2 regions of the Rathayibacter tritici genome follow, and region 1 is predicted to be linked to the other one. Evidence: predicted binding sites of a transcription regulator. Region 1 holds the regulator's gene; the other holds the start of a gene.

Region 1 (15,226 bases):
CTCGCGGGCACCGTCGTCACCGGCCCGCTGGTGGCGTTGCTGGTGGCGTTCTTCCTCTGGGGGATCGCCAGCCATGCCTTCGGAGCGGTGCAGGACATCCTGGCCGACCGCGCGGGCGGCATCGGCTCGATCGCGACGGTGATCGGAGCGAGGGCGACCACGCGCCTCGCCATCGCCGCCTACGTCGCGAGCGGGCTGCTCCTGCTTCTGCTGCCGTGGCCGGGGACCCTCGCGGCGATCCTCGCGGTGCCCTACGCGGTGAGCATCTGGCAGTACCGGTCGCTCGGCGATGCGGAGGCGGAGCGCGCGAACGCCGGCTGGAAGCGTTTCCTCGCGCTGAATTTCCTGACCGGCTTCCTGGTCACGCTGCTGCTGATCGTCTTCTGGATCGCCACGGCCTGAGCCGCACTGTCTGCGTGCCGCACTGTCTGCGTGCCGCACTGTCTGCGTGCCGCACTGTCTGCGTGCAGGCGTCGGGCGCTCAGAAGAGCTGGTGCGGCGCGAGGATCAGCGCGACGACGCCGACGAGCGCAACGAGGAGTACCACCGCGAGGGCCGTCAGCCCCACACGCCGGAGGATGCGCCGAGCGCGGGTGCCTCGCGACTCCCGCCGCTTCTTCCGCACCCGCACCTTCGCGGGGCGAGCGGGGTGCTCAGGACTCTCGGGGGCGACCGGTGCGCCGGGCACCGTCGGCCACTCGGAGACCGGAGCCGTCTGCGGCCGCTCGACCGCGGGCACCGCCTCGTCCGTGTGCCGCTCCGGTCCTGGTGTGCGCTGATCCGCGGGGCGTGACGACATCCCCGACCTCCTTCACGCCGCTTCGGCGCGGCCCGGTCACTCTAGGCGAATCGACGGCGTGTGGCGGGTCTGTGGCGCGAGAGGGGCGCTCGACGGCGGGCGGCGCACCGGCAGGAGGAGCATCAGCCCGACCGCGAGAACCAGGACGAGGCCGAGGATGCCCCAGTACTGCACGTTCGACTCCGCGCTCCCCGAGACCGAGGCGGCGATCGAGACGGCGGCCGCGAAGGCTGCGGGAGCAAGGAACGAGGCGGCCCGTCCGGTCGTCGCGTACAGGCCGAAGATCTCGCCCTCGCGTCCCTCCGGAATGAGGCGCGCGAGGTAGCTGCGGCTCGCCGACTGCGCCGGTCCAACGAACAGGCACAGCAGTAGCCCGAAGATCCAGAACACCGTCTTCCCGCCGTCGTGCAGCGCGAAGACGGTCGCGCCGCAGATCACCAGGCCGGTCAGCGAGGCGACGATCACCGCCTTCGGGCCGATGCGGTCGTCGAGCGCACCGACCGAGATGGTCGCCACTCCGGCCACGAGGTTCGCCGCGATCGCGAACAGGATCACCTCGCCGGCGCTGAAGCCGAAGGTGCCCTGTGCCAGCACGCCGCCGAAGGTGAAGACGCCGGTGAGCCCGTCGCGGAACACCGCGCTGGCGATGAGGAAGGTCACGGTGCTGCGGCTCTCGCGCCAGAGAGCCGCGACCTGCGCGAACAGCGCCCGGTAGGAGGCGATCACCCCGACCCGCTCCCACCGGCCCGCGCGCGCGGGCGCCTCCGGAACCGCGAAGAGGACGGGCAGGGCGAAGGCCGCGAACCAGACACCGGCGAGCAAGAGTGAGACCCGCACGTCGAGGCCGTCGTCGCCGGTCACTCCGAAGAGGCCGACCTCGGGAGCGATGAAGCCGACGTAGACGATCAGCAGCAGCACGATGCCGCCCACGTAGCCCAGACCCCAGCCGAACCCGGAGACGCGGCCGATGCTCGCCCGCGTCGAGATCTGGGTGAGCATCGCGTTGTAGTTGACGCTCGCGAACTCGAAGAAGACCGTGCCGACCGCGAGCAGTCCGAGCCCCAGCCAGAGGAAGGCCGGCTCGGGGCGGACGAAGAACATCAGCAGGATGCAGAGAACGACGACTCCCGAGTGGACCCCCAGCCAGAGTCGGCGGCGGCCGCCGAGGTCGGCTCGCCGGCCGGTGATCGGGGCGATGACGGCGACGACCACTCCTGCGGCCGCGAGCGACCAGCCCAGCGCGGCGGAGACTCCGCTCGGCGTGCCGAAGAGCCCGTCGGTGGTGAGGTAGACGGTGAAGACGAAGGTCGTCACGACGGCGTTGAAGGCCGAGCCGCCCCAGTCCCACAGGCCCCAGGCGAGGACGGGCCAGCGGCCGGTGCGCGTCGTCATGGCCCCACCGTAAGGGGAGGAGGTGAACGCCCGGAAGCGCCGGGAGGGCGGGTCCCGCTCAGCGCGGAGACTGCTGCAGCGCCCCGGCGCCACTCTTCCTGCTCGCATCGATCACGAACTGCAACCGCCCCATCGATCGGGGGTGCACGGCGAGGAACGCCGGGAGCGTCAGGCGGGGCTGGATCGCCGCGATCGAGATGCCCTCGTAGACGTGCTCGGTCTCGTACGCGGCGAACACCGGCGTCCACATCGCCGTGGGGTGAGCCACCAGTTCGGCGAAGGTCGCCTCAACGGTGCTGAAGCGCATGCCGACTTCGACGCTGAGGCCGAGCGCAGCTAAGCCGCCGGAGAGGATGTCGTGCAGCGCCGGGTTCTCCTCCCGCGGGACGAGCGCGGCGGGGGACTGGGCCAGGTCGGCGAGCTGCACAGACTCCTGAGTGGCGAGGGGATGGTGCTCGGGCAGCGCGGCGACGAGTTCGTCGTCCCAGACGTGATGCGCGATCAGCGGGCCGCGGCGCACGCGCCCGCGGATGAACGCGGCGTCGAGTTCGCCTGCGGTGAGGAGAGCGCAGCGTTCCGCCGGCGGCACGGAGACGGTCCGCACGGAGTGACCGGCGCTCGCCAACAGGCGCAGGATGAAGGCGAGCCGGCGCCCCATGCCGAGACCGATACCCAGGCGCAGGACGCGACCCGGGTGCTCGTTCGCCCGCGCAGTCCCGACGAAGGATTCGGCGTCGTGCAGCAGGGCGCGCCCCGGAGCCACCAGCTCGCTCCCGGCGGCGGTGAGGCTGATCGCCCGACGGCTGCGATCGAACAGCTCGACTCCGATCAACTGCTCCAGGCGCTTGATCTGCTCGCTGACCACCGACGGCGGGAGCCGCAGGTGCGCGGCGGCGCGGCCGAAATGCAGCTCGTCGGCGACGGTCACGAAGATCCGGAGCTGACGCAGTTCCAGCGACATCCCGCCCCTCTCCGCGATCGTCCAGCGCCGACCGTTCGGCTGCGACGATAGCTCACTTCGCGGATCAGGTCTCGATCGCGGCGCGATGCGACTCCATGATCGTGACGTTCCAGTCAGTCACGAGAACGGGAGTTCAATCTATGAGTGTTGTAGCGATCATCGGAGACGGAAACGTCGGGGGTGCGCTGGCACGCGCGGCGCGTCGCAGCGGCAACGACGTCCAGCAGGTCACGCGGAAGACACCGAAAGAGGAGTCGGTCGCAGCGCTGGCGGGAGCGGATCTGGTGGTCCTCGCGCTGCCGTACGAGGCGGCCCTCGAGCTCGCGCCGGAGCAGGTCGCAGCACTCGCCGGGAAGACCGTTCTCGACGCCACCAACCCGCTCTCCGCGGACTTCGCTCGCCTCACCGTCGGCTTCAGCACCTCCGGTGGTGAGCAGATCGCGGCGCACCTGGGTCGGTCCAAGGTCGTCAAGGCGCTCAACGCCGTGCTCGCTCCCAACCACGACCCGGCGTCCTTCGAGGCCGGCTCGCTGTTCGTGCCGGTGGCGGGGGACGACGAGGACGCCAAGGCGCAGGTGCTCGGGTTCCTCGTCTCTCTGGGCTTCGACGCGGTCGACGCGGGTCCGCTCGGGAATGCCCGGTACATCGAGCCGCTCGCCGAGCTTCTGGTCCAGCTCGCCTACTTCCAAGGCAAGGGAACGGCCATCGGCGTCTCCCTGCTCTGCGCCTGATCTCTCCGACGACGAGAGGCGGTGATGAGCGCGATCGATGCCCAGCCGCAGTCACCGAGGGCCGGCGTCGCGTCGGGCACGGGTGCCGTGTCCCGTGCGGCGCGGCTCCCGTCGCTCACTGCCGCTCGCTTCCCCGCCGCGCTGGCTGTGTTCGTCTTCCACGCGGCACTCCCGCAAGCGCCGTTCCTCGGCGGTTCACCAGAGATCGCGGATCCACTCTGGCGGGTCGCGGAGCACATCGGGGCGGCCGGGGTGAGCTTCTTCTTCCTGCTCAGCGGCTTCGTCATCGCCTGGTCGGTGCGGCCCGACGATACAGCCGCGGGCTTTTGGAGACGGCGCTTCGTCAAGATCCTCCCGGTGTACTGGGTCTGCGGTGTCGTGGCGCTCCTCGTGAGCCCGGGCGCCGCGCACCTGCTGCCGGGCTACCTCCTGATGACGCAGGCGTGGTCGCCCGACCCCGCTGTCTACTTCGGCCTCGATGCGCCGGGCTGGTCGCTCTGCGTCGAGGCGCTCTTCTACGTGCTGTTCCCGCTCGCCGCGCGAGCGATCGTGGGACGCCCGCCCCGCCGGGTCGTCCTGGCTGTCGCCGGCCTGGCGCTCCTCGTGATCGTCGGCACCGTGCTCCTCGCGCAGCTGCTTCCGATCGGCGAGCCGATGGCGCACGACTCCTCCGTGCGGAGTGTCCAGTACTGGCTCCTCTACGTTCTCCCGGTGGGGAGGCTGCCGGAGTTCGTCCTCGGGATCTGCGCGGCGATCGCGGTGCGGGACGGCTGGTTCCGGCCCGCGTCGCGCGCGCTCCCGGCGGTGGTTCTGGTGCTCGCGTACATCGGCGCGCTGTTCCTGCCCGCGCTCTGGTCGCAGAAGGCGGTCATCGTCCTCCCGTGTCTGTGGCTGATCGCGGCGTTGGCCGCGCACGACGCCCGCGGACCGCGCGGAGACGGTTCGCCCTGGTGGCGGCGGCTCGGGGAGTGGTCCTTCGCGTTCTACCTCATCCACCAGCCCGTGCTCGTTCTCCTCTCCGGCGCTGCCCGTTCCTCGGGGCCAGGGGAGTCGCTGCTCCTGCTCGCAGTGGCGGCGCTGACCTCCGCGGCCTCCGCGGCCGCTCTGTACTACGGACTCGAGCGGCCGCTGATGCGCCGCTGGGCCACCGGGCGCGCGAGGTGAGCACCCGGGCCCGTGAGCACCCGGGCCCGACACCATCCCGACCCACACCACTCCACCCGAGAAAACCAAGAAGGAATCATGGCACTCACCCTCTCCCGTCCCGCGCTCGATGACCGACGCCCTCCCCTCGTCGGCACCGATCGGATGCAGGTCGTCGAACTCGCCGGTCCCGGCGACCTCCGCTCGTCCACTCGACCGATCCCGTCGACCCCGTCCGACGGAGTCCTCCTGCGCACCCGCGCTGTCTCGCTCTGCTCCACCGACGTCTCCTTCTTCGAGGGGCACCTCTTCCCCGACGACTATCCCGTCGTCCTCGGCCACGAGTACGTGGGCGACGTCATCGATGTGGGACCGGAGATCGCCGCGGCCGAGACTGTCCGCGTCGGGGACCGCCTCGTGTACTGGGGTCAGACGGACTTCGACGGGCTCGCCGAGTACCGCAGCGTGCGGCCCGTCTTCGCGGGCGAGCGCAAGACGGATCCCTTCCCGGCCGAGCGGTCCTTCGTCGACGACCGGCGCGCCGCGGCGGTCGTGGTCCCGTCCTCACTGCCGGACATCGGCGCGTCCCTGATCGAGCCGACGACGGGAGTGCTCCGCTCCATCCTCGGCAATCCGCCGGCCGTGGGTGACCGGGTGCTGATTCTGGGTGCCGGACCGATCGGCATCATCGCCGGGAGCATCCTCCAGAAGACGTTCGCGGTCAGTGAGGTCGTGGTCCTCGATCAGAATCCCGCCCGGAATGCGCAGGCGGCCGCGATCTTCGCCGACCGTGCGGTCACGCCCGGCGAGCTCACCGAGATCCCCGACGACCACTTCGACTACGTCTTCGACGGCCTCCCGACGATCCGCGTCGACGACGACGAGCACGATCCTCGACGTCAGGCCATGCGGCGCCTGCGCCCGAATGGGCGGTACGTCCTCTACGGTGCGTCACAGGAGTTGCAGAAGTTCGACACCTGGCTCGTGCTGGCCAAGGGCATCAGGATCGTGTCCGTCCCCTTCGATGTCCGCGCTTTCCCGATGCATCGCAGCGCCGTCGTCATCCGCACGGCACTCGCGGCGATCACCTCCGGAGTCGTGGACGTCGACTCGCTCGTCACTCGCGTCCATCCGTTCGCCGATTTCGAGGGGCTGCGGACGATTTTCGCCGAGTACCGTATGACGTCGGAGATGAAGATCGTCATCGACTTCTCCGGTTGATCCCTCTGCCGCGCTCCGCTCGCCGTGACGCGGACGTTCCACCTCGACAGCACTGGAAGGGCTGCACGTGTCGTCGTCCTACGAATGGCTCCTGCGCGACGTCCGGCTCAACGGCAGTCGCCGGTCGGACCGCACCGGCACCGGAACCCTCAGCGTCTTCGGTCGGCACCTGCGCTACGACCTTGGCTCAGGCTTTCCGCTGGTGACGACCAAGCGGGTGCACTTCCCGTCCATTGCGCAGGAGCTGTTCTGGTTCCTGCGCGGCGAGACGAATGTCGGCTGGCTGCGGGAACGGGGTGTGTCGATCTGGGACGAGTGGGCCGATGAGAGCGGAGACCTCGGGCCGATCTACGGTGCGCAGTGGCGACGATGGGGGACGAAGACGGGGGAGTCGATCGATCAGATCGCTCGGGCCGTCGAACAGATCCGTTTCGATCCGAGCTCGAGGAGGATCGTGGTCTCGGCGTGGAACGTCGGCGAGATCGACGACATGGCTCTGGCGCCCTGCCATGTCCTTTTCCAGTTCTACGTCGACGATGACCGCCTCTCCTGTCACGTCTACCAGCGCAGCGCCGATCTGTTCCTCGGCGTGCCGTTCAATCTCGCCAGCTACGCCCTCCTCACTCACCTGATCGCCGACCACTGCGCGCTCACGGTCGGCGAGCTGGTGTGGAGCGCCGGCGACTGCCACATCTACCTCAACCACCTCGACCAGGTCGATGAGCAGTTGTCCCGGCGGCCCTTCCCGTTCCCGACCCTCTCGCTGCGCCGGCATCTGCTCGAACTCGATCAGTACGGGCTCGACGACGTGGAACTCGCGAACTACCGCGCTCACGGCGTGCTCCGGGCGCCGGTCGCGCGGTGATCGCGAGGACGGGGAGGAGGGGGCCGGGTTGCGGGACGGGGAGGAGGGGCCGGGTTGCGGTCGAAGTTGAGTTCTCCAGGCTCAGGTTCGTGAGGGTGAACTTGACGCTCGGGCGAGGATGGCTAAACTTGAGCGTGCGGGACTCAACTCCCGCAGAGGACTCCCCACCACCCGTGACTTGATCGGCCGTCGCCTGAGCGACGCCGATCGCGAAGGAGAACAACGCATATGTCCCGTGCCGTAGGCATCGACCTGGGAACCACCAACTCTGTCGTGGCCGTCCTCGAGGGAGGCGAGCCCACCGTCATCGCCAACGCCGAGGGCTTCCGCACCACCCCGTCGGTCGTGGCGTTCACCAAGGACGGCGAGGTGCTGGTCGGTGAGACCGCGAAGCGCCAGGCCGTCACCAACGTCGACCGCACCATCGCCTCGGTCAAGCGCCACATGGGCACGGACTGGACGTTCGGCGTGGAGGAGAAGAAGTACACGCCGCAGGAGATCTCGGCCCGCATCCTGGGCAAGCTCAAGCGCGATGCGGAGCAGTACCTCGGCGACAAGGTGAGTGACGCGGTCATCACCGTCCCGGCCTACTTCAATGACGCCGAGCGCCAGGCGACGAAAGACGCCGGCGAGATCGCGGGCCTCAACGTTCTGCGCATCATCAACGAGCCCACCGCGGCCGCCCTCGCCTACGGCCTGGACAAGGGCAAGGAGGACGAGCTCATCCTCGTCTTCGACCTCGGCGGCGGGACGTTCGACGTCTCCCTCCTCGAGGTGGGCAAGGACGACGACTTCTCCACCATCCAGGTCCGCGCGACCTCCGGCGACAACCGTCTCGGCGGCGATGACTGGGATCAGCGCGTCGTCGACCACCTGGTCAAGCGCTTCAAGGACTCGACCGGCGTCGACGTCTCCAAGGACAAGATCGCTCGTCAGCGCCTCAAGGAGGCCGCGGAGCAGGCGAAGAAGGAGCTGTCCTCGAGCACCTCGACCAGCATCCAGCTGCCCTACCTCTCGCTCACCGAGAACGGCCCGGCGAACCTCGACGAGACGCTCACCCGCGCCAAGTTCGAGGAGCTCACCAGCGACCTGATCGAGCGCACTCGCAAGCCCTTCACCGACGTCATTGCCGAGGCGGGCGTCAAGGTCGAGGACATCGCGCACGTCGTCCTCGTCGGCGGCTCGACCCGCATGCCGGCCGTGGCCGAGCTCGTGAAGAAGCTCACCGGCGGCAAGGAGCCGAACAAGGGCGTCAACCCGGACGAGGTCGTTGCCGTGGGCGCCGCGCTGCAGGCCGGTGTCCTCAAGGGAGAGCGCAAGGACGTCCTTCTGATCGACGTGACTCCGCTCTCGCTGGGCATCGAGACCAAGGGCGGAATCATGACCAAGCTCATCGAGCGCAACACAGCGATCCCGACCAAGCGCTCCGAGACCTTCACCACGGCCGACGACAACCAGCCGTCCGTCGCCATCCAGGTCTTCCAGGGCGAGCGCGAGTTCACCCGCGACAACAAGAACCTGGGCACCTTCGAGCTGACCGGGATCGCGCCGGCCCCGCGCGGTATCCCGCAGGTCGAGGTCACCTTCGACATCGACGCCAACGGCATCGTGCACGTGTCCGCGAAGGACAAGGGCACCGGCAAGGAGCAGTCGATGACGATCACGGGCGGCTCCTCGCTGCCCAAGGACGACATCGACCGCATGGTCCGCGAGGCCGAGGAGCACGCTGCCGAGGACAAGGCCCGCCGTGAGGCCGCCGAGATCCGCAACAACGCCGAGACCCTCGCGTACTCGATCGACAAGCTGATCAAGGACAACGAGGAGAAGCTGCCGGAGGACGTCACGTCCGAGGTGCAGGGCGATGTCGACGCGCTGAAGACCGCGCTCGCCGGCGACGACGACGCGGCCGTCAAGACCGCGTTCGACGCGCTCAACGCCTCGCAGACCAAGATCGGTCAGGCGATCTACTCCCAGGACCAGGCTGCGCAGAGCGCCCCCGCGGACGCTCCGGCCGACGGTGACAAGAAGGCCGACGAGGACATCGTCGACGCCGAGGTCATCGACGAGGACGAGCCGAAGGACAAGAAGTAGTCATGGCAGCCCAGAGCCACCCCGAGAACGAGCCCCAGGACGAGCCCCGCGACCTCCCCGAGGAGCAGTCGGTCACTGGCGGCGAGGCGGGAGCCGAGGCGGCGCAGGACGCGCAAGACCAGGAGGGCCTCATCGAGGCCGAAGGGCCGGACGTCGAGACCAGCCTCTCGGACGCCGACCTCTCCTTCCTCTCCGGTCAGTCCAGCGCCGAGACGCTCGCCGCGGAGCACCTCGCCGACCTTCAGCGGGTCACCGCCGAGTACGCGAACTACCGCAAGCGCACCGAGTCGAACCGCCAGGTCGACAAGGAGCGGGCGATCGGCGACGCGGTGAAGGTCATCCTCCCCGTGCTTGACGACCTCGACCGCGCCGAGAAACACGGCGACCTCGCCGAGGGCGGCCCGTTCACGGCCATCGCGCAGAAGTTGCGCGGCGGAGTGGAGAAGCTCGGCCTGGTGAAGACCGGCGCCGCGGGGGACCTGTTCGACCCGACCATTCACGAGGCGATCTTCCAGCAGCCCACCCCCGGAGCCGAGACCTCCACGGTCGCGGACGTCGTCGAGTCGGGCTACTACCTCGGAGGCTCGCTGCTGCGGGCCGCCAAGGTGGTCGTGGCCGTCCCCGCGGACTGACCCGATCACCCGCACCACCACCGCGGAGGACCCCGCCCCGCTCGGCAGAACGCTGCCGCCCCGGGCGGGGTCCCTCGCCGCATTCGACACAGGAAGAGGCACATGGCCAGCCAGGATTGGTTCGACAAGGACTTCTACACAGTCCTCGGCGTGTCCAAGGACGTCTCCGCGGCGGACCTGAAGAAGACGTACCGCAAGCTCGCCCGCCAGTTCCACCCGGATTCCAACCCCGGCGACGCGAAGGCCGAGGCGCGCTTCAAGGAGATCAGCGAGGCGTACACCGTGCTCTCGGACGCCGATCAGCGCAAAGAATACGACCAGATCCGCGCGATGGGCGGCGGGGCGCGCTTCACCGCCGGCGGCCAGCCCGGAGGATTCGACGACGTCTTCGGCGGCATGTTCGGCCAGGGTGGGCGCAACACCTACAGCACGCAGCAGGGCCCACCGCCCGGATTCGAGGACATCCTCGGCGGCATGTTCGGCGGCGGAGGCAGTCGCTTCGGCCAGCCCAGCGGCGGCTACCGCGGATATGGCGGCCCGCAGAAGGGCGCCGATGTCACCGCCAGCACCACCATCGACTTCCGCACCGCCACGCGTGGTGACACCGTGCAGCTGCAGACCGGCGACGGGCGCACCCTCTCGGTGCGCATCCCGGCTGGCGTGGCCGACGAGCAGAAGATCCGCGTCCGTGGCAAGGGTCGCCCGAGCCCCGACGGAGGCGAGCCCGGAGACCTCGTGCTGACCGTCTCGGTGCGCAAGCACCCCGTCTTCGAGCGGGACGGAGTGAACCTGCGGGTCACAGTCCCCGTCACCTTCGTCGAGGCCGTCTTCGGCGCGACGATCGAGGTGCCGACGCTGGGCGGCGAGCCCGTCAAGCTGCGGGTCGCCGCGGGCACGCCGAGCGGTCGGGTACTGCGGGTCAAGGGCCGCGGAGTCACGACCTCGAAGGGCACGGGCGATCTGCTCGCGGTGCTCCAGGTGGCCGTCCCGGGCCATCTGTCCGCCGCCGCCCGCGAGGCCCTCGAGGCCTTCGCCGCCGCCGAGCCGGACGAGGATCCGCGCGAGGACATCCTGGAGAAGGCCCGCTACTAGTCGAGGCACTGGTCGGCGCGGCCGGTCGGAGGAGGAGGGGACATGGACGAGAACACGCCCGTCTTCGCGATCGCCGTCGCCGCCGAGCTCGCGGGGATGCACCCGCAGACGCTACGGCAGTACGACCGCCTCGGGCTTGTGAGCCCGACGCGCACCGCGGGGAAGTCGCGCCGCTACTCGATGCGCGACGTGGTGCAGTTGCGCGAGGTCGCGCGAGCGTCCTCCGAGGGCGTCTCGCTCGAGGGTATCGCCCGGATCCTGCAGCTCGAGAATCAGGTGCAGTCGCTCTCCCAGCGGGTGCGCGAGCTGGAGACGGCTCTGGCGGACGAACTGCTCAACCGGCCGGGCCGCCGCGTTTTCGCTGCCGGCCTGGAGGGCGACGTGGTCACCCTGCGCCACGGCACGCGCGCACAGCGCCGCACAGAACTGGTCATCTGGCGCCCCGCGCCGCCATCCGGCGCCACCGACGACCGCACTCCCTGAACGAGGGATAGCCTGTCCGGGCGCCGCGTCACTCCGCGGCGTCCGCTCCGCCGCGAGGAGCGGAGAGCAGGAGGATCACCGTGGACCACGACAGCACTGACCCGCGCGACGAGCGCGACGCCCCCCAGGAGCAGGCGGCGGAGGTGGATCCCGTGGAGGCGGATCCCGCGGAGGCGGAACCCGCGGACGTGGATCCCGTGGAGGCGGAACCCGTGGACGTGGAACCCCTGGAGGCGGACCCCGCGGACGGAGACCCCGCTCCGGCAGAAGCCGCACCGGCCCGTGGTCGCGACCCGGTTGTCCCCGACAACGGCTTCACCCGCGAGTCCTACGCGATCCACGCCACACGCAGCGAGCTACCGCTGTTCACGACGGCGCTGAATGGTCGACGTGATGACGTCGGCTGGCTGTCGTCGCTCTCGAGCGTGCTCGCGGGCCCGGGCGGACCCGTCGGCTCTGCGGACTCGACCGCCGCCGCGGCGCAAGCGGCCATCGATCGCCGCACCCCTCGCCAGCGCGACGACTCCTGAGCGCGAGCGGGTTCTGGTCGCGCGGGGCTCTAGTCGCGCGTGCGCGTGCTGGCGAGCCGGGCGTCGCCCAGGCGGCCACCGCTGAAGCGCGCGAGGAGCTCGGAGCCGAACGGCAGGGCGCGTGCCAGGGGCGGGCCTTCGACGCGCTCCTCGTCGGTGTAGCCGAGGAGGGTGTACATCCCTACTACGGCGATCGCGGCGATAGTGGCCACTCGACCCGGGATCTGGTCCATCGTGCCGCCCCCGCCATCGACCGGCTCCGCCAGCGTGACGCACATCAGGAAGATCGACGCGTACACCGCCAGGTGCACGTGAGCGCCGCGCCAGGGCCGCGCGAGTGCAGCGATCGGCAATATCCATAGGACGTACCACGGGTGGACGGCCGTCGAGGCCGTCACGAATGCCAGAAGCGCTCCGGACAGGCGGGCGAGCGGATCGATCGACCGGCGCGAGAGCATCAGGCGCGCGGCGATCAGACCGGCGAGGCCCAGCGCGAGGACCTTCGCCACGGCGATGGCCGCGGCAGGGTCGTGGCCCGTGAACTCGACGGTGCGGGAGAGGGCGACCGTGACGAACGACATCGGCGCGTACCAGTGCAAAATCGAACCGGGCACGACCATCGCCGCGACCCAGCCGACTCCGACACCCGCGAGCAGCCCCACCGCGACTACGAGGCCCAGCGCCCCGGCGCCGGTCCACAGCCAGCCGCGGGCGCGCTCACGCCAGGTCGCGTCGTGACGCAGCCACAGCAGCGCGAGCACGGGCAGGGCGAGGACAGCGATCGGCTTGATCGCGATCGCGCCGGCCATCAGCACGACGGCAGCGATGCGGCGGTCGGTCTGCGCGTAGTAGAGCGAGGCGAGAATGAGCGCCAGCATCACGGAGTCGTTGTGACCCGCGACGATGAACAGCACCAGCGTGAGCGGATTGGCGACAAGTGTCCATGCCGTGAGCGACACGGAGAGGCCGCGCAGGCGCGCCAGGCGCAGTGCGTAGACCGCCATCACGACCACTCCCGCTGCCGAGACGGCGCGGAGCATCGCGATGGAGAGCTCGGGCGAGCCGTAGCCCGCGAGCTGCACAGCGGTGCGTTCGACCAGGAGGTACAACGGCCCGTACGGCGTGGGGGTGTCCGCCCAGAGCGGATCGACGCCGAGGCTGAACCAGCCGGGCAGGGTCGCGACGCCGTTCGTGTAAGGGTCGATCCCCTGCGTCATCAGGCGGCCCTGCGCGACGTAGGAGAACATGTCGTGGCTGAACAGCGGTACCGTGACCAGCAGCGGTGCGGCCCAGGCGAGGGCGGCGACCAGGATCGTGCGGACGGAGCCGGGTCCGGCGGCGAGTGCGACTGAGCGCAGGCGCAGCCAGGCGATCAGCAGCAGCATCCCGCCGCCGACCACAAGGGCGGCACTCCACTCCGTCAGCCAGCCGGTGGCGCGGATCGACGCGACGACAGGCCAGTCGCGGATCGGCGAGTCGGCCGGGAGGTAGCCCACGCCGAGTGAACCGAAGAGGATGGAGAGCGAGCCGAGCAGGCCCGTCGCCAGCGGAGCGGCGTCGAGAAAGAGGGGCCGCGGTCGACGTCGCCGTGTCGCTGCCCCTGCCGTGACCGGCCGTTCGATCGTCCCCCGTGAAACCATTGTTCCCACGGTAGGGGATCCGACTCCGAAGCGCATGGACGGGCGATGAATGGTTGACCAGTTGGCGTTCGCGTCGTGTCACCGGCCGGAGGGCCTCCGCTCAGGTCGCCTGCGGCACCGGGACCGGCTCGGCGAAGCGGAGCTGGTTGCCGAACGGGTCGATCACCTCGAGTGCGAAGCCGAACGGCGTGCGGGTGATGCGGGGGTTGAGGTACGGGTAGGCCTTCGCATCGAGCTCGGCGTGCAGCTCGCGGACACCGCGGAGCGCGACGTGCACGGCCGCACCCGGGCTGCCGTCGCGGTGATGCTCGCTGAGGTGCAGGCGCAGACCCGAGCGCGAGACCTGGAGGTAGAGGGGCGCGTCGAGCGAGGCACGGTGCTCCCAATCCACCTCGAAGCCGAGGTAGTCGACGTAGAACTCGCCCGCCTTGGCGACCGAGAAGATCCGCAGGATCGGCACCGCGGCCTCCAGGCGCACCGCCTCGAGCCGGCCCGGCTCCTGCGCCGTCGTCCGGTCCCGCGCTCGTCGTCTCGTCTCCACGCCACGAGGGTAGCCGCCCCGCACTCGACGCGGAGCCGACTGCGTCAGTTCACCAGGCCCAGGGCGCGAAGCAGCCGGAGAGTCTCGACCCCGGCGGGCGGGCAGCGATCAGCGTCGGAGCTGTCGACCCAGTGCAGCGAGTCGATCTCGCCGCTCGGGCGCGCCTCGCGATCGAGCTGGGCGGCGAAGACACTCATGTGCACGTCGCCCCCCTCCGGCTCGCCGTGCGCCTGGGTGCGAACGGTGAACAGCGGCTCGAGCCCGAGCGCGTCGGCGCCGAGCTCCTCGCGGGTCTCCCGCGCCGCCGCGTCGATCGCACTCTCGCCCTCGTCGACCTTGCCGCCGGGGAGATAGAGGACGTCGCGGCCGCGAGCGGTGACCATGAGGACGCGCCGCTCGCGCACGACGGCGACAGCGGACACGACGATCGGCGGGAGAGCGCTCATCCGTTCATCATGCCCGTCACGGGCGGGCCGGCGCCGCGAGCCCGCGGCTAGCATGGGGGCACACCAGAAGGACGCGCGCAGCCGGCGCGCGCCGGGGCCCCGTGCGCCCGAACAGCTGAGGAGCAACCCGTGGCAGAACCCACCACCCTCGACACAGTCATCACCCTCGCGCAGCACAGGGGATTCGTCTTCCCCTCGGGTGAGATCTACGGGGGCACCCGCTCCGCGTGGGACTACGGGCCGCTCGGCGTGGAGTTCAAGGAGAACATCAAGCGCCAGTGGTGGAAGACCTTCGTGCAGGGTCGTGGCGATGTGGTCGGCCTCGACTCCGCGGTCATCCTGCCCACGGCGATCTGGCACGCCTCCGGCCATGTCGGCGTCTTCTCGGACCCGCTGACGGAGTCGCTGATCACCCACAAGCGGTACCGCGCCGACCACCTCTTCGAGAAGTACGAGGAGGTCAACGGCCACCCGCCCGCGAACGGCCTCGATGACATCCCCGATCCGGAGCACCCAGACAAGGTCGGTCAGTGGACCGAGATCAAGCAGTTCTCGGGATTGATGAAGACCTACCTAGGCGTCGTCGACGACGAGTCCGGACTGCACTACCTCCGCCCCGAGACCGCGCAGGGCATCTTCACCAACTTCGCGAACGTGCT
Region 2 (15,226 bases), 320 kb from region 1:
CGCCGGGCGGGAGGCGGACGAGGGTGTCGAGGGATCCGTCGAGATCCGCGGGACCCTCCAGCAGGTGCTCCGCTACGGCGAAAACTCGCACCAGACGGCGGCGCTCTACGTCTCACCCGACGGCACCGGCATCGCGCAGGCGACGCAGCTGCACGGCAAGGAGATGTCCTACAACAACTACGTCGATGCCGACGCTGCCGTCCGCGCGGCCTACGACTTCGTGCTGCCCGCCGTCGCCATCATCAAGCACGCGAACCCCTGCGGCATCGCGATCGCGAGCGCGAAGGCCATCGACCCCATCGCCTCCGCCCACCGCCGCGCCCACGAGTGCGACCCGGTCTCGGCCTTCGGAGGCGTGATCGCCGCGAACCGGCCCGTCACGCTCGCGATGGCCGAGACGGTGAGGGAGATCTTCACCGAGGTGCTCGTCGCCCCCGGATTCGAGCCGGAGGCACTCGAGGTGCTGAAGACCAAGAAGAACCTGCGCCTACTGCAACTCCCCGACTTCTACGCCCCCGTCGAACGCGAGTTCAAGCAGATCTCGGGCGGCCTGCTGCTTCAGGAGCCGGACCGTTTCGTCGGCGGGCCCGGCGAGGTTAGCTCCGGCTGGCAGCTCGTCGCCGGCGAGCCGGCCGACGCCGACACGATGCTCGACCTCGAATTCGCGTGGAAGGCCTGCCGCGCGGTCAAGTCGAACGCGATCCTGCTCGCCCATGCCGGCGCCTCCGTCGGCGTCGGCATGGGGCAGGTGAACCGCGTCGACTCCTGTCACCTCGCCGTGACCCGTGCCGGCGAGCGCGCAGTCGGCTCCGTCGCCGCCTCCGACGCGTTCTTCCCCTTCGCCGACGGCCTCGACGTGCTCCTCGCCGCCGGTGTGAAAGCGGTCGTCCAGCCTGGAGGATCGGTCCGCGACGCCGAGGTCATCGACGCGGCCACCCGCGCAGGCATCACGATGTACACGACGGGGGAGCGGCACTTCTTTCACTGAGTGACGGGCGGGCGCGCCCGTTGGGGCTGGTCTTCCACGCCGCTCCTTGCGCGGCGTGGCGCAGTTCGGCTTGTGGGCGGGGGTAGAGAGGCGACCGGCCGGTCTCATAGGGGGATGCAAGGGGTTCGACAGGTGGGGTGCGGGCTGCGCGCGTAGGGTCGGCGGGTGCATTCCGATTCGACGCCCGACCGCCCGCCCGTGACCGCCGTGACCACTCGCGCCACCGACCGGACGCCCGCGACAGGGCGCCGCCTCCTCTTCGCGCTGCTCGCCGCCGCGGCCACCGCCCTGGTCGCGCACCTCGCGAACCTGCTCGCCTACTTCATCGGCAATCAGCTCCAGCCGGGGTCGATCCCACAGGTGAACGCCTACTTCCTGCTCTCCAGCGTGCTCGGCTTCGTCGTCGTGCTCGCACTGGCGATCGCCGGAACCCTCGGCCGCGCCTGGCTCGCGGCCCTCACCGGGCTCGTCGCGGGCGTGGTCGGCGCCGTGTTCGGCACGCTCGTGCAGGCCAGCGCCACCGGTGACCCTGTCACCGGCGCGGTGTGGGTGTCGATCTTCCAGACCTTCGCCGGACTCAACCTTGTCTTCCTCCTGGCCTTCATCGTCTCGGCGGCGACCGTTGGACGCGCTCTCTGGCTCCGCGTCCGCACCGACGAAGCCCCGGGTGCCGCCTCCGCTCGCCGCATCGCGCTGGTTCGCGCACCGGCCGCCGACCTCTCGGCCGGCGAACTCACGCACCTCGAGCGCGTCCCCGTCGATCAGCAGCGCGCGCAGCAGCAGTGGGAGGCGTACGTCGACCTGCTCGAGCGGGCGGGCTGGGAGAGCGTCGAAGCCGCGCCCGCGCCCGACCTCGCCGACTCCGTGTTCCTCGAGGACGCCGTCATCGCCTTCGGCGACCACGCCGTGATCGCTCGCTCCGGAGCGGAGTCCCGCCGCGGTGAGGCCGCCGGTGCGGAAGAGGCGGTCCGCGCCCTCGGCCTCACCGTCGACCGGATCGAGGAGCCGGGGACGCTCGACGGCGGCGACGTCCTCACAGTCGGCTCGACTGTCTACGTCGGCCGTGGACGCCGCACCGACGCGGCCGGAGTAGCCCAGCTGCGCGCGATCCTGCGCCCTCGCGGGTACGACGTCGTTGCGGTACCGCTCTCCACGGTGCTGCACCTCAAGAGCGCCGTGACCGCCCTGCCCGACGGCACCGTCATCGGCTGGGAGCCGGCCGTCGACGAGCCCCGCCTGTTCCCCTCCTTCCTGCCGATGCCGGAGGAGCCCGGCGCCCACGTGGTCGTCCTCGACGACGACACCCTGCTGATGGCTGCCTCCGCTCCGCGCAGTGCCGAGCTGCTGAGGAGCCTCGGCTACCGCGTGCTCACCGTCGACATCTCGGAGTTCGAAAAGCTCGAGGGCTGCGTGACCTGCCTCTCGGTTCTCGTGCGCTGACGGCGGAGGCGAGCGGGCGCGAGTGCGCGACGGCCGCTGGACGGGACACGTCGTCCGGGTATAGCCTTCAAGGCTGCCCGGGCCCCCGTCCCGGTGGCATTCCTGTCTCCCCACTCCTCCCGGCTCGGGGAAGGCTCCGTCCTCGTCCCGAAAGCACTGCACCGTGTCCGCACCCGTCCTCCCGTCACCCGGCGCCGCCGAGCAGAAGCGCCCCAGCACCCGGCGGACGCTGCTGCGCCTCGTACCCTTCGTCGGTGATGCCCTGCCCCGCCTGGTGAGCGGCATCGGGGTCGCTCTCGTGGCGAGCCTGGTGTCGCTGGCCATCCCGCTCGTCCTGCAGCAGCTCGTCGACGGTCCGCTGGGCGACGGAGCGACGGCCGCCGGCTCCGGCGACCTCGGCCCGCTGATCGGCCCCGTCACCATCATCCTGGTGCTCGGCGTCGTCGAGGCCGGTGCTATCGCGCTGCGGCGCCGGATGGTCCTCACCCCCAGCACGCGCATCGAGGCGCGCCTGCGCTCGGCCCTCTACAGCCGCCTCCAAGACCTGCCGGTGTCGTTCCATGATCGCTGGCAGAGCGGTCAGCTGCTCTCGCGGGCGATGAGCGATCTCAGCCTCATCCGCCGGTGGATCGCCTTCGGCTTCGTGCTGCTCGTGGTCAACGCGGTGACGATCGTCGTCGGCTTTGGCGTCCTCGTCTACTGGAACCCGATCCTCGGCGCGCTCTTCGTCGTGTGCTCGATCCCGGTCTGGATCTACGGATTCGCCTTCGAGAAGCGCTACTCGAGCATCGCGCGCCGCAGCCAGGACCAGGCCGGCGATCTGGCGACGACCGTCGAGCAGTCGGTGCACGGCATCCGTGTGTTGAAGGCGTTCGGGCGCCACCAGCACGCGCTCGAGAACTTCGCCGGGCAGGCCGAGAAGCTCCGCGGTACCGAGATCGACAAGGCCCGCGCCATCGCCGGGATTTGGCTCGTCCTGCTGCTGGTGCCGGACATCGCCTTCGCACTCTGCCTGCTCGGCGGGGTCTGGCTCGCCGCGGACGGCCAGCTGAGCGTCGGCGAGCTCTTCGCCTTCTTCGCCACCGCGACCGTACTGCGCTGGCCGGTCGAGTCGATCGGGTTCCTGCTCTCGATGACCTTCGACACCCGCACTGCTGTCGACCGCTACTTCGAGGTCATGGACAGCCGGAACACGATCACCGACCCGGAGGAGCCCGAGACGATCGCCGACCCGCGCGGTCGCGTGCGCTTCCGCGACGTCCACTTCCGCTACCAGGACGCGCCCGAGCGCTACCGGGATCTGCTCGACGGGGTCGACCTCGAGGTGGAGCCCGGCGAGACGATGGCGCTGGTCGGCATCACCGGCTCCGGGAAGACCACGCTCACCGCGCTGCTCCCGCGGCTCTACGACGTGACCGGCGGAGCGATCGAGCTCGACGGAGTAGACATCCGCCGGCTCCGGCGGGAGGAGCTGCGCACGCACATCGGCATGGCGTTCGAGGACGCGACGCTCTTCTCCACCAGCGTGCGCGAGAACGTCCTGCTCGGCCGCCCCGAGGCGAGCGAGGAGGAGCTGCTCGAGGCGCTCGAGATCGCGCAGGCGGACTTCGTGCACCGGCTCCCCGACGGCCTGGACACGACGGTCGGCGAGGAGGGGATGAGTCTCTCCGGCGGCCAGCGCCAGCGCCTGGCCCTCGCCCGGGCCGTCGCCGCCCGCCCGGCCGTGCTCGTGCTCGACGACCCGCTCTCGGCGCTCGACGTCGACACGGAGGCGCGGGTCGAGGCGGGCCTGCGCCGGGTGCTCGGCGACACCACCGCGATCATCGTCGCGCACCGTCCGTCGACGGTGGCGCTCGCCGACCGTGTGGCGCTGATCGAAGAGGGGCGCATCACCGCGGTCGGCACCCACAGCGAGCTGCTCGCGAGCAGCCCGCACTACCGCTTCGTCATTTCGAGCCTCGAGGAGGACGAGCTGACCCGGCCCGCGGGGATCGAGCGCATCGGCTCCCGCCCCGCGACGACCCGCCAGGAGACGCGATCATGAGCACGCTCGGTTCCTCCGAGGAGCGCGACGACCTCTCGCGCGCGGAGTCGGCGTCGCTGCGCCGACGTTCGCTGCGGCTCCTCGGGTCGCTGCTGCGGCCGCTGCGGCTCAGACTGGTGCTGACGGCGGTCGTCGTGGTCGTCGCGACGGCGGCGCAGGTCGCGGGTCCAGCGCTGATCGCCGCGGGCATCGACAACGGCTTGCCCGCGGTGCTCGCGGGGAACGCCGTTCCGCTGGCCGTGACCGTCGGCGCCTACATCCTGACCGGGCTGATCGGCGCGCTCCTGGTCGCCTGGTACACGGTGCTGTCGGCGCGGGTCAGCCAAGCGATCCTGATCGACCTGCGCAAGCGCGTCTTCCTGCACACGCAGAAGCTGAGCCTGGAGTTCCACGAGAACTACACCTCCGGCCGAATCATCTCGCGGCAGACCAGCGACCTGGACTCCATCCGTGAGCTGCTCGACTCCGGAATCAACCAGTTGGTGCAGGGCGCGCTCTACATGGGCTTCGTCGCGATCGCGCTCGTCTCGCTCGACGGAGTGAGCGGCATCGTGCTCGCCTGCGCCCTCGTACCGCTCGCGCTGCTGACCCGCTGGTTCCAGAAGCGCTCGCAGGCGCTGTTCCGCGGCACCCGAGTCGCCTCGTCGCGGCTGATCGTGCAGTTCGTGGAGTCGATGACCGGCATCCGCGCGGTGCAGACGTTCCGTACTCAGAAGCGCAACGAGACGGTGTTCGGGGGAGTCGTCGAGCAGTACCGGCTCGCATACAAGCGCGTCTTCGGCGTCTTCGGCACCTTCGATCCCGGGCTCGTGCTGATCGGCAACATCACGGTCGCCGTGGTGTTGTTCATCGGCGGCGTCCGCGTGCTCGACGGCGGGCTCGAGATCGGCGCGCTGCTGGCGGTCCTGCTCTACACCCGGCGCTTCTTCGACCCGGTGCAGGAGATGGCGATGTTCTACAACTCCTACCAATCGGCGGCGGCCGCGCTCGAGAAGATCTCGGGCGTGCTGGCCGAGGAGCCGAGCGTCCCGGATCCGACCCGCCCGATCGATCTGCGCCAGGCGCGCGGCAGGCTCGGCTTCGAGGGCGTCCGCTTCGCCTACACCGCCGACCGCGAGGTGCTGCCGCGCTTCGATCTCGACATCCCCGCGGGGCAGACCATCGCGCTTGTCGGATCGACGGGTGCCGGCAAGACGACGCTCGCCAAGCTGATCTCGCGCTTCTACGACCCGAGCGACGGCGTGGTGACCCTCGACGGCGTGGATCTGCGGCAGCTGCATCCGAAGGACCTGCGGCGCGCGATCGTGATGGTGACGCAGGAGGCGTACCTCTTCTCCGGGTCGGTCGCCGACAACATCGCGATCGGTCGGCCGACCGCGTCCTACGACGAGATCGTGCGCGCGGCGCAGGCTGTGGGCGCGCACGAGTTCATCCAGGCGCTACCGGACGGCTACGACACGGACGTGAACAAGCGAGGGGGCCGCGTCTCGGCGGGGCAGCGGCAGCTGATCTCGTTCGCGCGCGCGTTCTTGGCGGATCCCGCCGTGCTGATCCTCGACGAAGCGACCTCATCGCTCGACATCCCGAGCGAGCGCCTGGTGCAGCAGGGGCTCCAGACGCTGCTGGCCGACCGCACCGCGGTGATCATCGCGCACCGCCTCTCGACGGTCGCGATCGCCGACCGCGTGCTGGTGATGGAGCACGGCCGCATCGTCGAGGACGGCGCTCCGGAGGCGCTCATCGCCGGCGACGGCCGCTTCGCCACCCTGCACGCGGCCTGGCGCGACTCCCTCGTGTGAGGCGCGGCGCGCTGACGTGCGTGCGTGCGATGTGCAGGGACGCGTGCGATGTGCAGGGGATCCTCGTGAAGAGGGCGATCCTGCCGCGAGAATGAGCCGACGAGAGGCGGATCCCCTGCGAATCGGACGGTTTCCTGCGGATCGGACGGCTTCCTGCGAATCGGACGGCTTGCTGCGGATCGGACGGTTTCCTGCACATCGGACGGTCCCCTGCACAGCGGACGGCGGCGGACGGCGGCGGGCGGCGGCCCCGCGTGCCGGACGAGTCAGGGACGCCAGCGGCCGGCGCGCATGTCGACGCGGTAGCCGCCCGGAGTGACGACCAGAGGCGTGCCCTCGCGCTCGTACTCGTGGCGAGCCCGCTCCTCGTGTCCTCGTGGTGGCGCACCGCCCGAGCGCACGACACGCCACCATGCGACGTCCGAGCCGTAGTGCGCCATCACCATGCCGACGACCCGCGCCGCTCGACTGCCGAGCACCGCGGCGATCTCGCCGTACGCCATCACGTGCCCGGGCGGGATCGACTCGACGACGCCCAGAACTGCCGCGATGAACTCCGGCCGATCTGCGTCGACCTGATCACTCAGAGCGTCAGCGCCCCGATGTTCTCGCCGTACTGCGTCTCGCCGACCACCTCGAAGCCGATCCAGCGGAAGAACTGCTCCGGGCCGTCCTCGCCCGACTCCCAGATCACGGTGAGGGTGCCGAAGCCGCGGGCGCGGGCCTCCTCGGCGGTGGCGCGGACGGCGAACGTGCCGACGCCGCGGCCCTGCTTCGCGGCGTCGATGTTGATGCGCCAGATGCAGCTGCGGAACTCCTCCGCCGCCTCCGGATCGAAGTGCGCGTGGATGAAGCCGACCAGCTCGTCGCCGTCCATCACGGCGCGTTGCCAGGAGGCGCCGGGGTCGATCACAGCGGCGGCGGCGGAGTAGGAGACCGGCGCGATGAACTGCTCCTGGCCGGGTTTGAGGCTCAGCCCGTTCACGGCGGAGATGTTCGAGGCGGACAGCTCTTCCAAGCGAAGGTCACTCATGCCGTCACTGTAGCGGCGGGCCGCATGGGGGGCATCCTCCTGGCGGGCGACGCATGTAGTTCCCTGAGCCGATGGCGGAGAAGTGTCTCGACATCGAGACAGTTGGAGCCTCGGGTAGGCTGGCGGAGGCCATCCGGAGCGGTGCAGAGCCGCACGTCCCGCACAGGTGCGGGGTCATCGACATCATGGGAGAGCAATGTCCAAGATCAAGGTTGAGGGAACAGTCGTCGAGCTCGACGGCGACGAGATGACACGCATCATCTGGCAGAAGATCAAGGACACCCTCATCCACCCGTACCTCGATGTGAACCTCGAGTACTACGACCTCGGCATCGAGCACCGCGACGAGACGGACGACCAGGTCACGATCGACGCGGCGCACGCCATCCAGAAGCACGGGGTCGGCGTGAAGTGCGCGACCATCACGCCCGATGAGGCCCGCGTCGAGGAGTTCGGCCTGAAGAAGATGTGGAAGTCGCCCAACGGCACGATCCGCAACATTCTCGGCGGCGTGATCTTCCGCGAGCCGATCATCATCTCGAACATTCCGCGCCTGGTTCCGGGCTGGAACAAGCCGATCATCATCGGGCGCCACGCATTCGGCGACCAGTACCGCGCCACCGACTTCGTCTTCAAGGGCAAGGGCACGCTCACCGTCGAGTTCACGCCCGAGGACGGCTCCGAGCCGATGAAGTTCGAGGTCTACAAGGCCCCCGACGACGGCATCGCGCAGGTCCAGTACAACCAGGACGCCTCGATCCGCGACTTCGCTCGCTCGTCCCTGAACTACGGCCTCTCGCGCAACTACCCGGTCTACCTCTCGACCAAGAACACGATCCTCAAGGCCTACGACGGGCGCTTCAAGGACATCTTCGAGGAGATCTTCGAGACCGAGTTCAAGGAGCGCTTCGACGCCGCCGGTCTCACGTACGAGCACCGCCTCATCGACGACATGGTCGCCTCGGCCATGAAGTGGGAGGGCGGCTACGTCTGGGCCTGCAAGAACTACGACGGCGACGTCCAGTCCGACACCGTCGCCCAGGGCTTCGGATCGCTCGGCCTGATGACCTCGGTGCTCTCCACTCCCGACGGAAGCGTCGTCGAGGCGGAGGCGGCGCACGGCACGGTCACGCGCCACTATCGCCAGCACCAGGCGGGAAAGCCCACCTCGACCAACCCGATCGCCTCGATCTACGCCTGGACGCGCGGCCTCGCGCACCGCGGCACGCTGGACGGCAACCAGGAGCTCATCGACTTCTCGCTCACGCTCGAGGACGTGGTCATCACGACGGTCGAGTCCGGAAAGATGACGAAGGACCTCGCCCTGCTCGTCGGCCCCGAGCAGGGCTGGCAGACGACCGAGGAGTTCCTCGCGACCCTCGACGAGAACCTGAAGGTGCGCATGTCGGCCTGACCGCCGGTTCTCACGAGAGTGCCCGGCTCGCACGGATCCAGCGAGCCGGGCACGTCGCCGCAGTCAGGTCTCGGGGCGCGGGCACCTCAGAGTGCTCGGGCGAGCTGCTGCATCGCGCGCAGCGGATCCGGACCGGACGGCATCAGCACCACGCTCGACGCTCCCGCATCGTGCAGCTGGGCGATGCGTCGCCGGGCGTCATCGGGGGCGCCCACGACGGACAGCTGGTCCAGCCAGGCCTCGGGCAGGTCGCGGACAAAGGCGGCTCGATCGATGCTTCTCGCGCGCAGCCGTGCGAACTCGTCGGCGAAGGGGAGCGGCTCGATGTGCGGAGCCCAGTCGGGCTCGCCGATCCACTCCAGTCCTGGCCGCACCGCGTCGCGGGCGGCGGCGGGGTCGTCATCCACGGCGGCGACGGAGTAGGCGACGATCCGACCGGCGGTGCCGAGGTGGTGGCGGGCCACCGCCAGATACTCCGGAGTGACGGGCTCGGCCAAGACGGCCCCGTCGGCGATCCGGCCCGCCAGCGCGAGCGACTTCGGCCCGCGGACGCCGGCGAGCAGCGGTGGCACCACAGCGGGCGGTGACTCCAGCGCGAGGTCGTCCACGTGGACGTAGCGACCGGACCGAGTGGTCCGCTCGCCGCTGAGCAGCGAGCGGATCGCGTCGAACTGCTCCTCGAGCAGAGTGAGCGGGCTCTGCGGCCAGACGCCGATGCCGCGCATCCACTGCGGCATGCCGTGACCGATGCCGGCGTGGATCCGGCCGGGGAACAGTTCGGCGAGGGTGCCGAGCTCCATCGCGGTGAAGGCAGCGGTGCGGACGGCTGCGGGCAGGATGCCGATGCCGACGACGATCCTCTCGGTCGCCGCGAGAACGGCGCCGGCCTGGGCGATACCGCCGCGGAAGCCGAGGTCCTCGACGAGCCAGAGTTCGTCGAACCCGAGCTCCTCGGCGCGGCGGGCGTAGTCGAGCACCTCGGCGGCGGGCAGATCACGGGGGAGCAGGACACCGACAGCGGTGTCGAAGGATGGGGCGCGCATCCGGCCAGCGTAGGGCCTGCGGGCACGAGGAGGGCCCGCGCGCTCTGACGCGCACGGGCCCCCGAATGATGTCTGCTACTCGGCGCTCGCCTCGCCGATCCGCACCTGCTCGGGGCGGGCGCTCGAGACGACTTCGATGCGGCGCGGGCGCGCCTTCTCGCTGACGGGGATCGTCACCGAGAGCACGCCGTTGTCGTAGGACGCCGCGATGCGCTCGGTGTCGACGCCCTGGCCGAGGCTCAGCTGGCGGACGAACGTTGCCGATTGGCGCTCGCGGGTGATCCAGGTGACGTCGTCAGCGCTCGCGACGGTGCGCTGAGCGCGGATGGTCAGGAGCTGACCGTCGACGTCGACGTCGACCGAACCCGGGTCGATGCCGGGCAGGTCGGCGGTGAGGACGTAGTGGTCGCCGTCGCGGTAGAGGTCGATCGGCATCCGGCGGGGCCCCTGGCCGGAGCCGAGGAGCGCGCTGGCAAGGCGGTCGAGTTCGCGGGCGGGGTCGTAGGTGAGAGCCATTGAGATCACTCCATTCGGTCGTGCAACGAAGAGTTTCAAGAGTTGAGCCGATCCGGCTCAACACCACAAAATTTAGCACTCCACCCGGGAGAGTGCCAAGTTGCGATGTCCCCGAATCGGTCACTTCGTTACCTACTCGTAACAAAGCTGGGCAATTGAGTTCGTAGGGTCGGTTCTGCGTGGAAACCGATCCGGTTTCCAGCGACTGTGAGTAAGGACATCGTTTGCCGATCCACCTGTCCCATCGTCCACCCGTCCGCCGCGCTGGAAGGCGCATCCTCGCGGGCTTCGCCGTCCTTGGAGTCGCCGCGACGGCGGCCTTCGCCAGCACCGGCGCCAGCGCCGCCCCTCTCGCCGGAACCGCATCACTCGTCGGCGGGCTCTCCACCGGCCAGAGCTTCGATGACGGCGATTACGTCGTCACCCTGGTCGAGCCCTCCGCGGCTACCTACCAGGGCACGGACGCCCGCTTCGCCCGCACCGCCCCCGCGGAGGGCGCGCAGCTGCAGGCCGCCTCCGCACCAGTGGAGGACTACTCCGCTCACCTCGAGCAACGCCAGCAGGATGTGGCCTCCGCGGTCGACGCTGCCATCGGCTACCACTACACCGTCGCCCTCAACGGCTTCTCGGCGAGCCTCTCCGGCGAGCAGGCGGGCGAGCTCGCGAGCCGCCGCGACGTCGCTCAGGTCCGCAAGGTCGAGAATCTGAAGCTCGATCGTGCCGCGCAGACGGCGCCGCCCGCCGAGACCGCCGCCGGCATCCCGGTGCCCGACACCGGACAGCAGCGCTCGACCGATTTCCTCGGCCTCGAGGGCGAGAACGGCGTCTGGCAGAAGCTGGGCGGCGTCGACAAGGCGGGCGCAGGCGTCGTCGTCGGCGTCATCGACTCCGGCATCGCACCCGAGAACCCCTCCTTCGCGGGCCCGCCCCTGGCGACCTCGCCCGGAGCGGCCCCCTCGACGGACGGCACCACCACCTCCTTCGTGAAGTCGGACGGCGGAACCTTCGTCGGCTCCTGCTCGCCGGGGCTTCCCGCCTCCGAGCAGTGGAACGGCGACGAGTGCAACCAGAAGCTGATCAGCGCCCGCTGGTTCCTCGGGGACGAGAAGGTCGGCTCGAAGGACCACCCCGAGTATCGCTCCCCGCGCGACGGCGGCGGACACGGCTCGCACACTGCGAGCACTGCCGCCGGCAACAACGGCGTCGAGGCCAGCGTCGACGGCTACGACTACGGGCGGATTTCCGGCGTCGCGCCGGCCGCGAAGGTCGCCGCCTACAAGGTCTGCTGGAACGGACCCAACGACGACGACTTCTGCTCCGGGTCGGGCATCCTCGCCGCCATCGACGCCGCGACCAAGGACGGCGTCGATGTCATCAACTTCTCGATCGGCGGCGGCGCGGCCATCTCGACCCTGACCACGATCGACGAGGCGTTCCTCAACGCCGCCGCCGCGGGTGTGTTCGTCGCGGCCTCGGCCGGCAATGCCGGTGCGGGCGCCTCCACCCTCGACCACGCGTCGCCCTGGTACACCACGGTCGCCGCATCCTCCATCCCGACCTACACCGCGACCGCCACCCTCGGTGACGGCCAGAAGTTCGTCGGAGGATCCATCTCGGTCCACGACGACGTCACCGGACCGCTGGTCACCAGCGCCGATGTCGTCCGGCCCGGCACCGAGAACCCCACTCTTTGCGAGAGCGGCACGCTCGACCCCGACAAAGTGAAGGGCAAGGTAGTCGCCTGCACGGCGGGTGTCACCGCGCGCCTGTCGAAGTCGGTCGAGGTCGAGCGGGCCGGCGGCATCGGCATGCTGCTGCTCAACCCGACCCCGAACGCTCTGCACGTCGATGACCACTCGGTCCCGAGCATCCAGATCGACTCGCAGGCCTACCAGGCCATCACCGCCTACGCCGGCACCGCCGGTGCGACGGTGAACCTCTCCGAGGGCAACGCGTCCGGCGCTGTCATCCCCGTCCCTCAGGTCGCCGGCTTCTCGTCGCGCGGACCGGCGGAGGCGGACGGCTCCGACGTGCTCAAGCCCGACCTCACGGCGCCCGGCGTCGGGATCCTGGCCGACAGCTTGAACGCCCAGGGCGATGACCCCGCCTTCGCGTTCGAGTCGGGCACATCGATGTCGTCGCCGCACGTCGCCGGACTCGGCGCGCTGATCCTCGGAGCGACACCCAAGGCCTCGCCGTCCGCGGTGAAGTCGGCGATGATGACCTCCGCGTATGACAGCGTCGACCAGTCCGGAGCTGTGTCCAAGGACGTCTTCGCGCAGGGTGCCGGACACGTCGACCCGGCCGCATTCCTGGACCCCGGCCTGATCTACGACAGCGGGACGGCGGACTGGATCGCGTACCTCAAGGGCGCGGGCTACTCCTTCACACCGAACGACGCGATCAACGGCATCACGGCGATCGACCCGTCCGACCTCAACCAGGCCTCGATCGCGATCGGTTCCCTGGCGGGCGCGCAGACCGTCACTCGCACGGTGACCTCGACCGGCGCGGGCACGTACACCGCCTCGGTCGACGGCCTCGCCGGGGTCGACGCCGTCGTCTCGCCCTCGACCCTCTCCTTCACGGGTGCGGGCCAGACGGCGCAGTACACGGTGTCCTTCACCACCGGGTCGGCACCGCTCAGTCAGTTCGCCACCGGCTATCTGACCTGGGCGAGCGCGGAGCACGACGTCCGTAGCCCGATCGCGGTGCGCCCGGTCCTGCTGGACGCGCCGTACGAGGTGTCCGGCACCGGCTCCACCGGCACCGGCTCGGTGACGATCGCGCCCGGCATCACGGGTCCGCTGCCGCTGGCTGCGAGCGGCCTCACGCAGGGCGTCCTCGCCGAGGATGCGACAGCCACCGACGGGCACTCGGCGTCCCTCCCCAAGGGGAAGTCGCTGACGACCACCGTGGTGGTGCCCGAGGGCGCCGAATTCGCCCGCTTCGACCTCGACTCGGTCGACGATACGGCCGACCTCGACCTGACCGTCACGAGCCTGAGCACGAAGAAGGTCTTCACCTCGGCGACCGGTACGGCCGACGAGCGCGTCGACATCGCCGACCCCGCCCCGGGCGAGTACACGGTCCAGGCCGATGTCTACTCGACCGCTCCCGGGTCCTCGACCTCGACGTTCGATTTCCGCAGCTTCGTCATCACTCCGGAGAACGGACTCGGATCGCTCAGCACCGATCCGGCCGTGATCGATGCGGTGCAGGGCGAGCCGACGGCCTACGCCGTCTCGTGGTCGAACCTGGCCGGCCCGGCCCGCTACCTCGGCCGCGTCGTGTATGCCGGATCAGGACTCTCGACGCTCGTGAGCGTCGACGTCGCCGAGGCGGTCTCGCCCACTCCGACGCCGACCGCCGCTCCGGAGCCCGAGGGCCCCTCGGAGCCGACGATGCCACCGGCGGTCGGCCCGATCGTCGCTCCGGGGGAGCCCACCGAACCGGGCGCGCCCGAACACGGTGGTGGCGGCCTTGCATCGACGGGCTTCGACGGCGGTCTCCTCGGAGCCGTTGCTCTCGCCCTCGTCGGTGCGGGTGCTGTGCTCATCGGCCTCCGACGCCGTGCCCTGGCGCGGCATGAGGTGGCCGCCGCGGAGTAGCCCTCCGCGATTGCCGCGAACGGCCGTCCCCCTGCTCCTCCCGGAGCGGTGGGGGCGGCCGTTCGCTGTGCGTCGTGGGTCCTGTATCGGGTGTCGGGCGTCGTGCGGGGGCGAGGGCGGAGCGGCGGCGCGAGCGAGAGCCCGAGACGACCCCTGCTCCCGACCAGGGCTGCGCGGTCCTCAGAGGGAGCGGCGCCCCGCGATGACACCGGAGACGACCGCCGCGCTGCCGAACACGATCGCGACGACCGGGTGCCCGAGGTCCAGCCACGCCACCGCGGCGGCGCCCATCACCAGCAGCTCGATCAGCGAACGGCCGTAGACGTCGATCGCGAGGACCGCACGCGGCGACAGGAAGAGCGCCCAGATCAGTGCGGCGAGCACGGGTGCGCCGAGGCCGACGACGATGCTCCACGGCAGGTCCCACGAGGAGAAGCCCCAGATGGCGAAGGTCACCAGGGCGACGAGCTCCAGGAGGAAGCGGAGGATCGCGTTCGGCCCGACCCTGGTCTCGGCGTCCGCTCCTGCTCGATTCACGCCGACCATGCTAACGGCCGGAGGTCAGCGGAAGATGATCGTGCGGGCGCCGTCGAGCAGTACCCGATCCTCCGTGAACCACTTGACCGCCTGCGTGAGCGTGCGGCTCTCCTCGTCCTGGCCGATCGCGACGAGCTGCGCCACCGAGTGCGAGTGGTCCACGCGCACCACGTTCTGCTCGATGATCGGCCCTTCGTCGAGGTCGCTGGTGACGAAGTGGGCCGTCGCACCGATCAGCTTGACTCCGCGGGCGTGCGCCTGCTTGTAAGGATTGGCGCCCTTGAAGCCCGGCAGGAACGAGTGATGGATGTTGATGGCCCGCCCGGCGAGGCTGGCGCAGAGCTCGGGCGAGAGGATCTGCATGTAGCGCGCCAGGACCACGAGCTCGACGTCGTGCTCCTCGACGACCGCGAGCACGCGCGCCTCGAACTCGCGCTTGGTCTGCGGCGAGACGACGGGGCGGGACTCGAACGGCACGCCATAGAACTCGGCGAGGTCGCGCAGGCTCCCGTGATTGGACAGGATCAGCGGGATCTCCACCGCGAGCTGCCCGGCGCGCTGACGAAAGAGCAGGTCGTTGACGCAGTGCGCGGCGGTGGAGGCAAGCACGAGGGTGCGCAGCGGCCGACCGACGACGTCGAGGCGCCAGGTCATCCCGTAGTGCTCGGTGATCGGCAGTAGTGCCGCGGCGAACTCCTCGCGGGTGATCGGCGACTCCACCTGCAGGCGCATGAAGAAGCGGCCGGTGTCGGCACTCGAGAACTGCTGGCTCTCGGTGATGTTGCCGCGGGCCTGGACGAC

What was found. The regulator HspR, encoded in region 1, represses chaperone genes until heat shock. The targets are predictions, from matches to a motif close to AAGTTGAGTCNNNNNGACTCAACTT.
Positions count from the first base shown of each region.
Region 2: a site for HspR is predicted at 10,317-10,341, ahead of A6122_RS03550 (Hsp20/alpha crystallin family protein). Genes of this name have one in related genera too.

Region 1 covers NZ_CP015515.1:425,085-440,310, forward strand. Annotated here, with positions in the region: gene A6122_RS01935 (prenyltransferase) at 1-402, shown strand, start outside; gene A6122_RS01940 (hypothetical protein) at 482-799, opposite strand; gene A6122_RS01945 (MFS transporter) at 836-2,191, opposite strand; gene A6122_RS01950 (LysR family transcriptional regulator) at 2,250-3,152, opposite strand; gene A6122_RS01955 (NADPH-dependent F420 reductase) at 3,293-3,883, shown strand; gene A6122_RS01960 (acyltransferase family protein) at 3,908-5,047, shown strand; gene A6122_RS01965 (zinc-dependent alcohol dehydrogenase) at 5,126-6,247, shown strand; gene A6122_RS01970 (thymidylate synthase) at 6,309-7,112, shown strand; gene dnaK (molecular chaperone DnaK) at 7,341-9,203, shown strand; gene A6122_RS01980 (nucleotide exchange factor GrpE) at 9,206-9,835, shown strand; gene A6122_RS01985 (DnaJ C-terminal domain-containing protein) at 9,938-10,927, shown strand; gene A6122_RS01990 (heat shock protein transcriptional repressor HspR) at 10,970-11,410, shown strand; gene A6122_RS01995 (hypothetical protein) at 11,491-11,940, shown strand; gene mptB (polyprenol phosphomannose-dependent alpha 1,6 mannosyltransferase MptB) at 11,970-13,580, opposite strand; gene A6122_RS02005 (glyoxalase superfamily protein) at 13,681-14,121, opposite strand; gene A6122_RS02010 (NUDIX hydrolase) at 14,166-14,567, opposite strand; gene A6122_RS02015 (glycine--tRNA ligase) at 14,697-15,226, shown strand, end outside.
Region 2 covers NZ_CP015515.1:744,504-759,729, forward strand. Annotated here, with positions in the region: gene purH (bifunctional phosphoribosylaminoimidazolecarboxamide formyltransferase/IMP cyclohydrolase) at 1-988, shown strand, start outside; gene ddaH (dimethylargininase) at 1,154-2,428, shown strand; gene A6122_RS03520 (ABC transporter ATP-binding protein) at 2,592-4,472, shown strand; gene A6122_RS03525 (ABC transporter ATP-binding protein) at 4,469-6,271, shown strand; gene A6122_RS03530 (MGMT family protein) at 6,538-6,960, opposite strand; gene A6122_RS03535 (GNAT family N-acetyltransferase) at 6,855-7,304, opposite strand; gene A6122_RS03540 (NADP-dependent isocitrate dehydrogenase) at 7,501-8,718, shown strand; gene A6122_RS03545 (LLM class flavin-dependent oxidoreductase) at 8,805-9,761, opposite strand; gene A6122_RS03550 (Hsp20/alpha crystallin family protein) at 9,837-10,277, opposite strand; gene A6122_RS03555 (S8 family serine peptidase) at 10,502-13,888, shown strand; gene A6122_RS03560 (YrdB family protein) at 14,069-14,425, opposite strand; gene purU (formyltetrahydrofolate deformylase) at 14,450-15,226, opposite strand, start outside.